Rhodohalobacter sp. SW132: one gene and its partner. Each later gene encodes a partner of the first gene's protein in a complex. Links are inferred from orthologs where the notes say so. Each region holds a gene or a part of one and is shown on either strand. Other genes may lie near its edges.

Region 1 (5,223 bases):
TTTTGATATGTTATCAGTTTGGCTTCAACTTGTAATTTACGATTCGGGATAACAGTTTGATGAAAGACAGACACAACCGGAAATATGCAAACCGGCGGAAGAAACTGGCCGCAGACATTCGGAAAAAAGGTATTTCCGATGAACGGGTAATCCAGGCGATTGAACAGATCCCGAGACATCTCTTTGTAGATTCCGCCCTTGAAAAACGCGCGTACGAAGATAGTGCACTGCCCATTTCCTGCGGGCAGACCATCTCGCAGCCGTACACCGTGGCGGCTCAGACAGAACACCTGCAACTTCAAAAGGGTGAAAAAATCCTGGAAATTGGCACCGGTTCTGGGTACCAGGCCGCCATACTTTGCCATATGGGAGCAGAAGTTTACAGTGTGGAACGTCATGAACCGCTATACCTCAGTGCCCGGAAAGTGCTGAAAGATCTCGGATTTCGTCCTCATCTGAAATGCGGGGACGGTACACTTGGCTGGTCGGCTTACGCGCCATATGACGGCATTGTGGTGACCGCCGGTGCGCCTGTCGTCCCGGAAGACCTGATTCAGCAGCTATCGGTCGGCGGGCGTTTGATTGTTCCGGTTGGAGATCAAAAAGTGCAAACCATGACGCGAATTACGCGGGTATCGGAGGATGAATACAAACAGGAGCAGCTAAAACAGTATAAGTTTGTACCGCTGATTGGCGAAAAAGGGTGGGATTGATTAATAGATAAGAGATAAGAGATTATAGGTGATAGATTTTAGATGAAAGATAAACCTCGTCCGTAAAGTTTAATATATAAGCCAGGTGAGGACCAGCAGAATCAGTATCCATACGCCAATTTTGAATGAGAGAGATTGTTTGGGAAATTCGTACCCGCAAATCGGACAAACATCATTCTCTTTTTCAATTTCTACAGCACATCCGGGACATTCTACTTTCTTCATGAATGGGTCAATTTCTATTAGATACAGTTTACTAAGGTTATTGCCATTGGAATGAGGCACTTCTTGTCATTTGCTCATCTTTGACATGATATTAGTATAGAGTATAATTACCCATTATATCGACCGCAAATATTTCTGCCACTGCCAGGCAAGCCGGGTTTTGCAGGTAATCGTTCCGGAGCAGAGCACCAAAACGAGGTTTGCTCGAAGATCGTGGGTCAGAGCCCGCGATGACACTGTTAAAACTATGAGTCTGAACAACGTCTCTAAACGTAATATTCAAAACGTAAAAAACCCCGGCACACCACATGCACCGGGGTTTTTCTTGGGAACGAAAAGAGAACACGTACACTATGTGAATGTGATTCTAAAACGACACGCCTACAACTACATAGAACTGTTCCGTATCGGGATTCAGAATCACTGCGCCACTGAGCGGAATAGAAAATGTATCGGTAATTGTAATCTCCTTGCTGGTTGAAAGGCCAACATTTACAAGTGCAAATTCTCCGTCACTGGAATGCCAGCCATCTCCTGCACCCAGGAAAAGGTCTGCTGCACCCAATGAAAGACCCGCCTCAAAATAGAGATCGCTTCCGGAAGATCCGGCTCCTTCCGCTTCGTTCAGGATGTAATTCCCCGATAGAGAAAAGTTTTCAATTTCAAACCCGGCGTTGAGTTCAAACGCGTGACTGTCTCCATCGAAATATTCCGAACCGGGATAGTAGTAGTCGGTTATTCCAAGGCTCAGTCCGAAGTCAAACTCATACGCAGCATAGAGATCCATCTCCTGGAAGCCCATATACCCGTCTGCTGCGGATCCGTCGATCCCCTGTGATCCCCATGCGCCGATCGCAAATCCTCCCGCGCTGAATTCAACATAAGGCTGAATAGCCGGACCGGAAAATGCCACACCCCGGAATACGTAGGTACTGTAGAGATCAACACCGGTATCTATCTCCTGTGCGGTGGCCGTTTCGGGTTGAAGAGTTAAGCTAAGCGATACACCAAAAATGGCAATCAGTGCAATTTTAATTAGTCTTAATGGTTTCTGAATGATTTTCATAATCGTAGTTTCTTGTATTGGTTATAACAATGAGTTGGGTAATTCGAAAGAATAGAAGGAGCACCGGAATCTGCCTTGGTGCTCCTTCAATTTGGATTGTTTTCCCGGAGCGTTACGCAGTATACTGCCCAAGCTCTGACGTTTTTACCGGAGAAAAATCGGGGTAAGCCTTGTTGCCGTGCTCTGAAATGTCCAGACCATCAGATTCCACTTCAGGTGACACCCGAACTCCCATAACCGCTTTGATTGCAGCAAATACCGCAAATGAGAATACGAAGGTAGCTGAAAGAATCGCCACGGTACCAAGCAGCTGAATGAGAAAGCTTGCAGGTGTGAAAATCCCGACCGCAAGTGTTCCCCAGATTCCGCAAACTCCGTGTACGGATATGGCTCCAACCGGATCATCTAGCTTAAGCTTATCAAACATCAGGATGGAGAAAACCACAATCACACCGGCAGTTGCGCCAACAACTACGGCCGCCATTGGGGAGATCACATCAGCCCCCGCTGTAATTCCCACCAGGCCTGCAAGAATACCGTTCAGCGCCATCGGGGCGTCAAGGCTTTTCATTACAAGCTGTGTGGTAATCATCGCTGCAAGCGCACCGGCACAGGCGGCAAGTGCTGTCGTAACGAATACATAGGATACTTCAACCGGGTCGGCGCTCAGTACCGATCCGCCATTAAATCCAAACCAGCCGATCCAGAGAAGGAAAACACCAACTGTTGCCAGCGGAATGTTGTGTGCTGGTATGGCAAACACTTTGCCATCTTTGAATTTCCCGGAACGTGCCCCGAGAAGAATCACACAGGCAAGACCGGCAATACCACCGACACCATGTACAAGAGTTGATCCCGCAAAGTCGTAAAAGCCAAGTTCGTCTAACCAGCCGCCGCCCCATACCCAGCTCCCGGTAATGGGGTAGGAAATCGCCAGCAGCAGAACTCCGAAAATCATAAATGACGAGAGCTTAATTCGTCCCGTAACACAACCGGAGACAATCGTGGCCGCGGTGGCAGCAAACATCGCCTGGAAAATAAAGTCGCTCCAGATCGTCATATCCTCACCATAAGCCGGCGTAAGCATGCCTACAGGGTCGGAAGCATCAAAGCCGATTCCAAATCCGCCAAATCCGAAAATGCCGTTGAAATCACCGGGATACATGATTTGAAAGCCAATAAAAGCGTAGATGAGTATGCCGGTACAGAGAATAAAAACATTCTTGTAGATGACATTCACAGAATTTTTAGACTGTGTTAAGCCACTTTCCACTGTTGCAAATCCGAGGTGCATTAACAGGACCAGAAAAGCTGCAATCAGAATCCAGAGGTTATCGATAATGAACTTCGTGTAATCAGCAGAAGCCTGAAACTCCTCCATGGTAGAGTAGCCCTCTTGCGGTGGTGCCATTTCAGCTGACTCAACAACTGCAACTGTCTCCACGGCCTCCGTCAAGGGTTCCGAATTGGCATCAAAAGCAACGTACCCCGCAGCCAGTGCCAATACCAGAATGAGAATGGATGATTTTAGGAATTTATTCATAAAACGTAATATTTGGTTAATGGTAGCGTTGGTTAAATTTGTATGTGAAAGCTCCATTTGTCAATATTTTTTTACACAAAGAATCAAATAATCCTAAAATTATTTATATATTTTGGAAAAGCGCTTTTAATTTTATTACAAAAATAAAAAACCGGGTCGAATTGGCTTTTTATTAAAAAAATTTGAGAAAAAAATGAGTCATTTTGAGAGTAAGAGAGAGCGACAACCTCCCAAACGCCTTAGATTTATCTGTTAATTTCATACCTAACCGATGATATTAAGCCCCTCATAATCCTGTGCATAAATGATTTACCCGGCACGACATTTCTACATCAGGTTTCGGCCAGCAAATTGCCGAAGATTCTATCGATATATGATTCTTTCCATCCTGAACTGTACATTTATTGAGTTCAACTTACTGCCCGTGACTTACATACATAACTCCACGATTTAGAAATGAGCGCATCTCTCAAAATTGGATATTTTGCCGGTATCAAAGTGCAGATTCACTGGACCTTCTGGCTTCTTTTTTTATTCGTCGGCGCAATGGTTTATGCAGCTGATGGGACCCTTTCAGATTTATGGTGGCACTTTGCATTTGTAATTGCTCTCTTTTTTTGTGTGATCCTTCACGAATTCGGCCACTCGCTTACCGCCCGAAAATTTGGTATCGAAACCCGAAGCATCACCCTTCTGCCAATAGGCGGTGTTGCCAGCCTCAAAAGCATTCCCGACAACCCGATTGAGGAGTTTTACATTGCTCTGGCAGGTCCGCTGGTGAATGTAGTTATTGCTGCCCTTCTCTACTTTTTTGTACCGGTTGGAGATTTTCTATCCACTGATCCCGACATGATTGAGGAGCAACTATCTACGATTGATGCCTCAAATTTCCTGTTCTATCTTCTTTTCATCAATGTTGCTCTGGTGGTTTTTAATATGCTGCCGGCTTTCCCGATGGATGGCGGCCGGGTTTTCCGGGCACTGCTCTCCATGCGCCTCGGCAGAGTTGAAGCCACACGTATTGCCGCTGCCACCGGAAAATTCCTGGCTCTGCTTTTTTTCCTCTTCGGACTCTTTTACAGCATCATCCTGGCAGTGATTGCGGTTTTCATCTATTTCGGCGCTCACTCTGAAAACATTACGGTTCAGCAACTTGGCCTTCTTGAAGGGCATAATGTACGTGATGCGATGATCACAGAATTCTCAATTCTCGATCCCGATGCCAGGCTTCAGTCAGCTATCGATAAAATTTTAGCCAGCACCGAACAGGATTTCATTGTAGCTGCGGATAACGATATAAAGGGGATTCTCTATATGGAAGATCTTGCCGGCGCATTGCGAAAGGACGATGGAGAAATGCGGGTCAGCGATGTTATGGATACTAATATTCGCTCTCTGCAACCCGATGAACCGCTTACGAATGGCTACAAAAAACTTCAGAGAGGCAGTAAAAACTTTTTTCCGATTATCGAAAACGGAAAGATTGTGGGCGTTTTGGACATGAACAACATTAACGAATTCCTGACTTTCCAGGCTGCCCGTGATTACTAATGAGCTTCATCACGAGAAAACTTACCCAGGTTTTTTTACTTCAAAACTGTTCTCCCTGTGCCCGGACCCTGGATAGATCGTTACTTTCAACTCTCCGTGGATCAATTTGGCATCGCTGAAATTTG
Region 2 (5,233 bases), on another replicon or contig:
AGACAAATAGCACACCCGCAGCCAGTGGTATGGCAACCACGTTATAACCAGTGGCCCAGAACAGGTTTTGAACCATTTTGCTATACGTTGCTTTGGAAAGCTGAATCACATGAGCTACATCCATCGGATTGTCCCGAACCAGCACGATGTCTCCGGTCTCCACGGCTACATCTGATCCGGCGCCAATAGCAATTCCCACATCCGCGGTGGCAAGTGCAGGTGCATCATTTACACCGTCACCGGTCATCGCCACCTTCATTCCCTGCTCTTGTACCTCTTTCACTTTTTCAGCTTTTTCATCCGGCAGCACCTCGGCAAACACCTGGTCGATGCCAAGTTCTTTGGCCACATATTCGGCAGTCTGACGATTATCTCCGGTTAGCATCACGCATTGAATTCCCATTTCGTGAAGCTGGTCAATCGCGTCTCTTGACTCCGGTCGAATCTTGTCACCGAGTGCAATAGCTCCATGCAGTTCATCATCAAGAACCACAAAAACAACTGTTTTACCCTGCGATGAGATATCCTCTACTTGGTCCTTTGGATATTCCATGTTTTCATCCCGAACATAGCCCGGGCTGACCACCTTCACCGATTTACCTTTCACATTCCCTTCCACACCTTTTCCGGTTATGGAATTGAAGTCCTCCACTTTCCATGTCTCACCGGCTTTTTCAAGGATGCCTCTGGCAATCGGATGTTCAGAGTTGACCTCAACAGCCGCTGCATAATTCAGAAGCTCCTCATCACTAATTTCTTCGTTGAAATTCAGGATATCGGTTACCGTGAACGTACCTTCGGTCAGGGTTCCGGTTTTATCAAAAATGACGGCTCCCAGATTTCGCGCTTCTTCAAATGCCGTACGGTTACGAATCAAAAATCCGTTCGTAGCTGCCAATGTTGTTGAAACGGCAACAACCAGGGGAATGGCCAGGCCAAGTGCGTGTGGACAGGCGATTACCATCACCGTTACGGTTCGGTTAATGGCAAAACTGAGATCCTGTCCTGTAAAGAGTGTCCATGCAAAGAATGTGAGAAGACCACCGCCTATAGCCACGATTGTTAGCCAAAAAGCCGCCCGGTTGGCCAGGTCCTGCGTACGCGATTTGCTCTCCTGCGCCTGTCGAACCAAATCAATCACCTGCGAAAGAAAGGATTCATCGCCGGTTTTGTGAATTTTTACGGTGATGGACCCCTCTTCGTTGATTGCTCCACCTATCACTTCATCATCTACATTTTTCTCTACCGGCAGAGATTCTCCGGTAAGCATCGCCTCATTGACATTGGTTTTACCTTCGATCACGATTCCGTCGGCCGGAATTTTCTCTCCGGGTTTAATCAGGATATGATCATCTACTTTCAGCTCCTCAACCGGAACATCTTCGGTAGAACCGTCCTCTTTAACACGATGTGCTTTACCGGGAAGCAGTTCTGCCAGCTTTTCCAGTGCAGCAGAAGCACTCATCACCGATCGCATCTCAATCCAGTGCCCCAGTAGCATAATGGCTACAAGAGTGGACAATTCCCAAAACAGCAGATGCCCATCAAGGCCAAACACAACGAACACGCTATAGATGTAAGCCACTGAGATTGCCAAACCGATCAGGGTCATCATCCCCGGCTGTTTTTTCTTCAGTTCATCAACCAGCCCTGTTAAAAACGGCCATCCACCAAAGAAAAAGACAACGGTTGAAAGGGCGGTTAATATCCAGGTGTCACCTGCAAACCGCCAATCTACACCCAGGAAATCCTGAATCATTGGGGAGAGGGCCAAAATCGGAATCGTAAGAGCTAATACCCACCAAAAACGGAATTTAAAATCCTGCACCATCTGCTTGTGGTGCTCGTGATGGGAGTGGCCATCATGATCGTGATCACCGTGATCATGATCCTCGTGTGAGTGATTGTCATGATCATGCTCATGACTGTGTTCATCCTGTGAATGATGATTGTGATCTTTCATAATTTGTCTCCGTATTATATGTGAATAGACCTCCGGGCTCATTGCAAAGAGCTTTTTTTACAAGCCTTTAGCGTTATTCCCAGAAATGGTTAATGTGTAATATTTTTGGCAGGATTACAGCACTACTTCTCCTGTTTCACCGGTTCTTATACTCATTGCTGCATCAATCTCTGAACTGTAGATGATCCCGTCTCCTTTATTGTTCGTACAGGCTGCCTGCCGGATGATATTAACAACCTCATCCTGCTGCTCATCAGCTGCAACAATCTCAATTTTCACAATTTTTGAATGAAGAAAGGGAAATTCCAGGGTTGCATTAAGGTTGTCAGGATCTCCATGCCGCCCGATACCCTCACCATGATACACTGTCAAACAGCAGTATCCTGCTGATCTCAGTTCTTGATAAACATTTTCAAACATCTCAGGCCGAATCATCGCTTTGATTTCTTTCATGTTGATCACCTTTTTTTGAATTATGTAGTTTTTACCAACCCTCCAAGGGTTCCAAACCCTTGGAGGGTTTTATCATCTACGACTCAATTCTTTCAATCACCTGTCCACAGCCCGGCATTGTTTCAGGTGAATATGGATTTTGCACCTCTTCCCGGCTACTTAGCCAGACTGCTCCATCATTGTCATTAGCCATCGGGCAATATTGATGATACACCACTCCATTGATTCCAAATGTTTTAACAGCTTCGGTTATCTCTACAGAAAGATGTTGAAAGGCAATTCGGGCCTCATCCATATTATTGGCAGCTGTAAGAGTAGATACATGTCGTTCCAGTTTCGAATAGGATTCCATCCAGGCCATGTGTCCATCACCGGAAAGCCCGTGCTCTCCTATAGCTTCCAGCTTATTGATAAATTCCTCAAAGCTGGTAATTGAAGCTTCTAAATCTGATTCCAGAAGTGCATCCTTCCCGGTAATATAAGCTTCAAATACTTCGGTAAAGCTTGCCTGAAACTCTTCCGGTACATCATTAAACTGTTCCACTTTTTCTGATTCGTCATGATGCCCTGCATGATCTTGTGCTATAGAGGGCTGCATAAATAGTGCCGCTATAACCAAGGTTGATATAGATGTTATGATTAAGTTTTTCATGGGTTTATCTGTTTTATTTTTCAATTAATTTTTTCGGATCAGACCTCCAAGGTTTCAAAAATCCTGGAGGTCTCTTTGTTTGTTATAATTATTCAATTCGTTCAATCACCTCTCCGCAGCTCGGCATTGTATCGGGTGCATATGGATTCTCAATCTGCTCATCACGGCTCAGCCAGTTCGCATCCTCCATCGGGCAGTACTGATGGTAAACCATACCGGGAATACCGTAATTATTGACAGCCTCAATGAGTACATGCGATAGCAAAGCAAAACCTTCACGCCGGACCTCCATATCTTCGGCTTCTAAAATGTGATTCAAATGCCCTTCAATCGCTTCATACTGCTCCATCCAGCGCATATGAGCATCGCCCTGCATACGGTGTAATCCGATCGATTCAAGTTCTTCAGCGGCTTGTTGAAAGGCCGTACTTACTCCATCCATATCAGATTCGAATAATGCCTCTTTTCCATCCAGGTAATGAGTGAGAAGTACCTTGAAATCCTCCCGGAAATCATCAGTAGCCCCATCTATCGCACCTGTATGATCGTGGGCATCTGTCTCCTGCTGCGTCTCCATTTCATCATGGTCATCCATATCATCACCACCCATCTGCCCATGATCATGACCACCGGGTACTGCTCCCGTTCCGGGCTCACGGTTCATCATGCTGAAGCGGTCGGCAAGCTGAAATTCACTATCGATCCGGAATGCGCCATTGAAAACAACTTCCTGGCCGGATTCAAGGCCTTCTTCAATGATATAATAATCTCCGGTTCGGCTGCCAAGCTCAACCTCTTTCACTTCAAATCTCGGGGTGTCGGCTGATGTGTCTTTCACGTAAACAAGGGATCGCGGACCGGTCCAGAGTACAGCCGAAGCTGGAACCAGCAGCTTTTCTTCCTGCATTTCGGATTGAATCACACCCCGAACAATCATCTCCGGACGCAGGGTGTGATCAGCATTTTCCACATCTGCCCGCACCCGGATAGTCCGTTTTTGCGGGTTGAAAGTCGGGTCGATATAATCCACGCTGGCGGTATAACTGCTTCCCGGGTTCGATCGGCTTCTGAATTCGATCTCTGATCCTTCCTGCAGCCAACCCATATCCTCCTCGTAGGCATCAAATGTTACCCAGAGCTGATCGAGGTTCGCCACTTCGTAGATGACGGATCCCTCTGTGACATGCTGCTCATCCACCACATTTCTTTTCATAACAAATCCATCTACCGGAGAGAGAATCTCCATATTCCGCATCACTTCACCGCGGTCAACAATCTCCTGAATCTGCTCATCGGTAAACTCCCACAGCCTGAATTTTCGCACGGCCGATTCATACAGGCCCGGATTTCGATCCTTCACCTTCACCGCTTCCAGCAGCTCACGCTGAGCGGAAACCAGTTCCGGTGAGTAGATGGTGGCCATCACATCACCCTCACGTATCGGTGCACCCGTGAAATTGATCTCCACATCCTGAATTCGTCCAGCAAAGTGGGCCGTCACATAGCTTATTCGCCGCTCATCAATCTCCACACGTCCCGGCAGGTGCAGTTCACGTTTGGGGCGCTCACGAATCACCGGCGTGGCCTGGATATTGGCGAGCTGCATGGAGGCTTCAGTCATCACCATGCTGTAGTCATCCTCACGCTCTTCGGACGATGCCGGAATCAGGTCCATCCCGCAGATCGGGCAGGAGCCGGGACCGTCTTCGCGAACGGATGGGTGCATGGAGCAGGTCCACACCTCTTCGCCGTTTTCTGTGGTCACTTCATGATCGTGGCCGGCATGCGGGTCATGATCATGGGATCCGCCGAAGATCAGCCATCCAAGCAACAGCCCGGTGATGAGGAGTCCGGCGCCTGTAAGTAATTGTGTTTTTGTGATGTTCATAATGCTATTGTTTAACTGTGATAAAAAGTCCCCCTTCGAAGGGGGTGGCGAACGGAGTGAGCCGGGGGATGATCACTGGCCGTTGATCCAATTCAAGATTTTATTTAAGCCTGTTTCCCCCACATCATCCCCCTGCGCCTGTGGCGCTTTCCCCCTTCAAAGGGGGACTATTCCCAATCAAACTTATAATCCGTACAACGGCTTTGTTTTGCCCCACAACGGCTTCAATCCGCTCAATCTCGAAATCGAGCAGTTCGCGCTGAATTTGCAGGAGTTC

The links. Proteins that work in one complex are often made in the same cells at the same time.
Region 2: the proteins of DYD21_RS20425 (region 1) and DYD21_RS03310 are in contact, whole or in part, in a solved structure (PDB 2NS1), measured with the Escherichia coli proteins. The link is inferred for Rhodohalobacter sp. SW132 from one-to-one orthologs.

What each region holds. Positions count from the first base shown.
Region 1 is NZ_QUOK01000018.1:2,111-7,333, forward strand. What follows is about bases 1,333-4,206. They hold DYD21_RS20425 (ammonium transporter), read right to left. Parts: upstream 3,548-4,206; coding sequence 2,117-3,547; downstream 1,333-2,116. Other genes in these bases: DYD21_RS20420 (TorF family putative porin), read right to left, coding at 1,333-2,004; DYD21_RS20430 (site-2 protease family protein), read left to right, coding at 4,004-4,206. Outside these bases: DYD21_RS20415 (protein-L-isoaspartate(D-aspartate) O-methyltransferase), read left to right, coding at 60-713; DYD21_RS21265 (hypothetical protein), read right to left, coding at 783-938; more of DYD21_RS20420, read right to left, coding at 1,306-1,332; more of DYD21_RS20430, read left to right, coding at 4,207-5,098; DYD21_RS20435 (HAD family phosphatase), read right to left, coding at 5,120-5,223. UniProt on the Escherichia coli protein: Involved in the uptake of ammonium/ammonia (NH(4)(+)/NH(3)). Transport is electrogenic. Following sequestration of NH(4)(+) at the periplasmic face, NH(4)(+) is deprotonated and neutral NH(3) is transported into the cytoplasm.
Region 2 is NZ_QUOK01000001.1:774,467-779,699, reverse strand. What follows is about bases 748-3,631. They hold DYD21_RS03310 (P-II family nitrogen regulator), read right to left. Parts: upstream 2,417-3,631; coding sequence 2,078-2,416; downstream 748-2,077. Other genes in these bases: DYD21_RS03300 (efflux RND transporter periplasmic adaptor subunit), read right to left, coding at 3,157-3,631; DYD21_RS03305 (DUF3347 domain-containing protein), read right to left, coding at 2,493-3,068; DYD21_RS03315 (heavy metal translocating P-type ATPase), read right to left, coding at 748-1,963. Outside these bases: more of DYD21_RS03315, read right to left, coding at 1-747; more of DYD21_RS03300, read right to left, coding at 3,632-4,956; DYD21_RS03295 (TolC family protein), read right to left, coding at 5,081-5,233. UniProt on the Escherichia coli protein: Involved in the regulation of nitrogen metabolism. Regulates the activity of its targets by protein-protein interaction in response to the nitrogen status of the cell.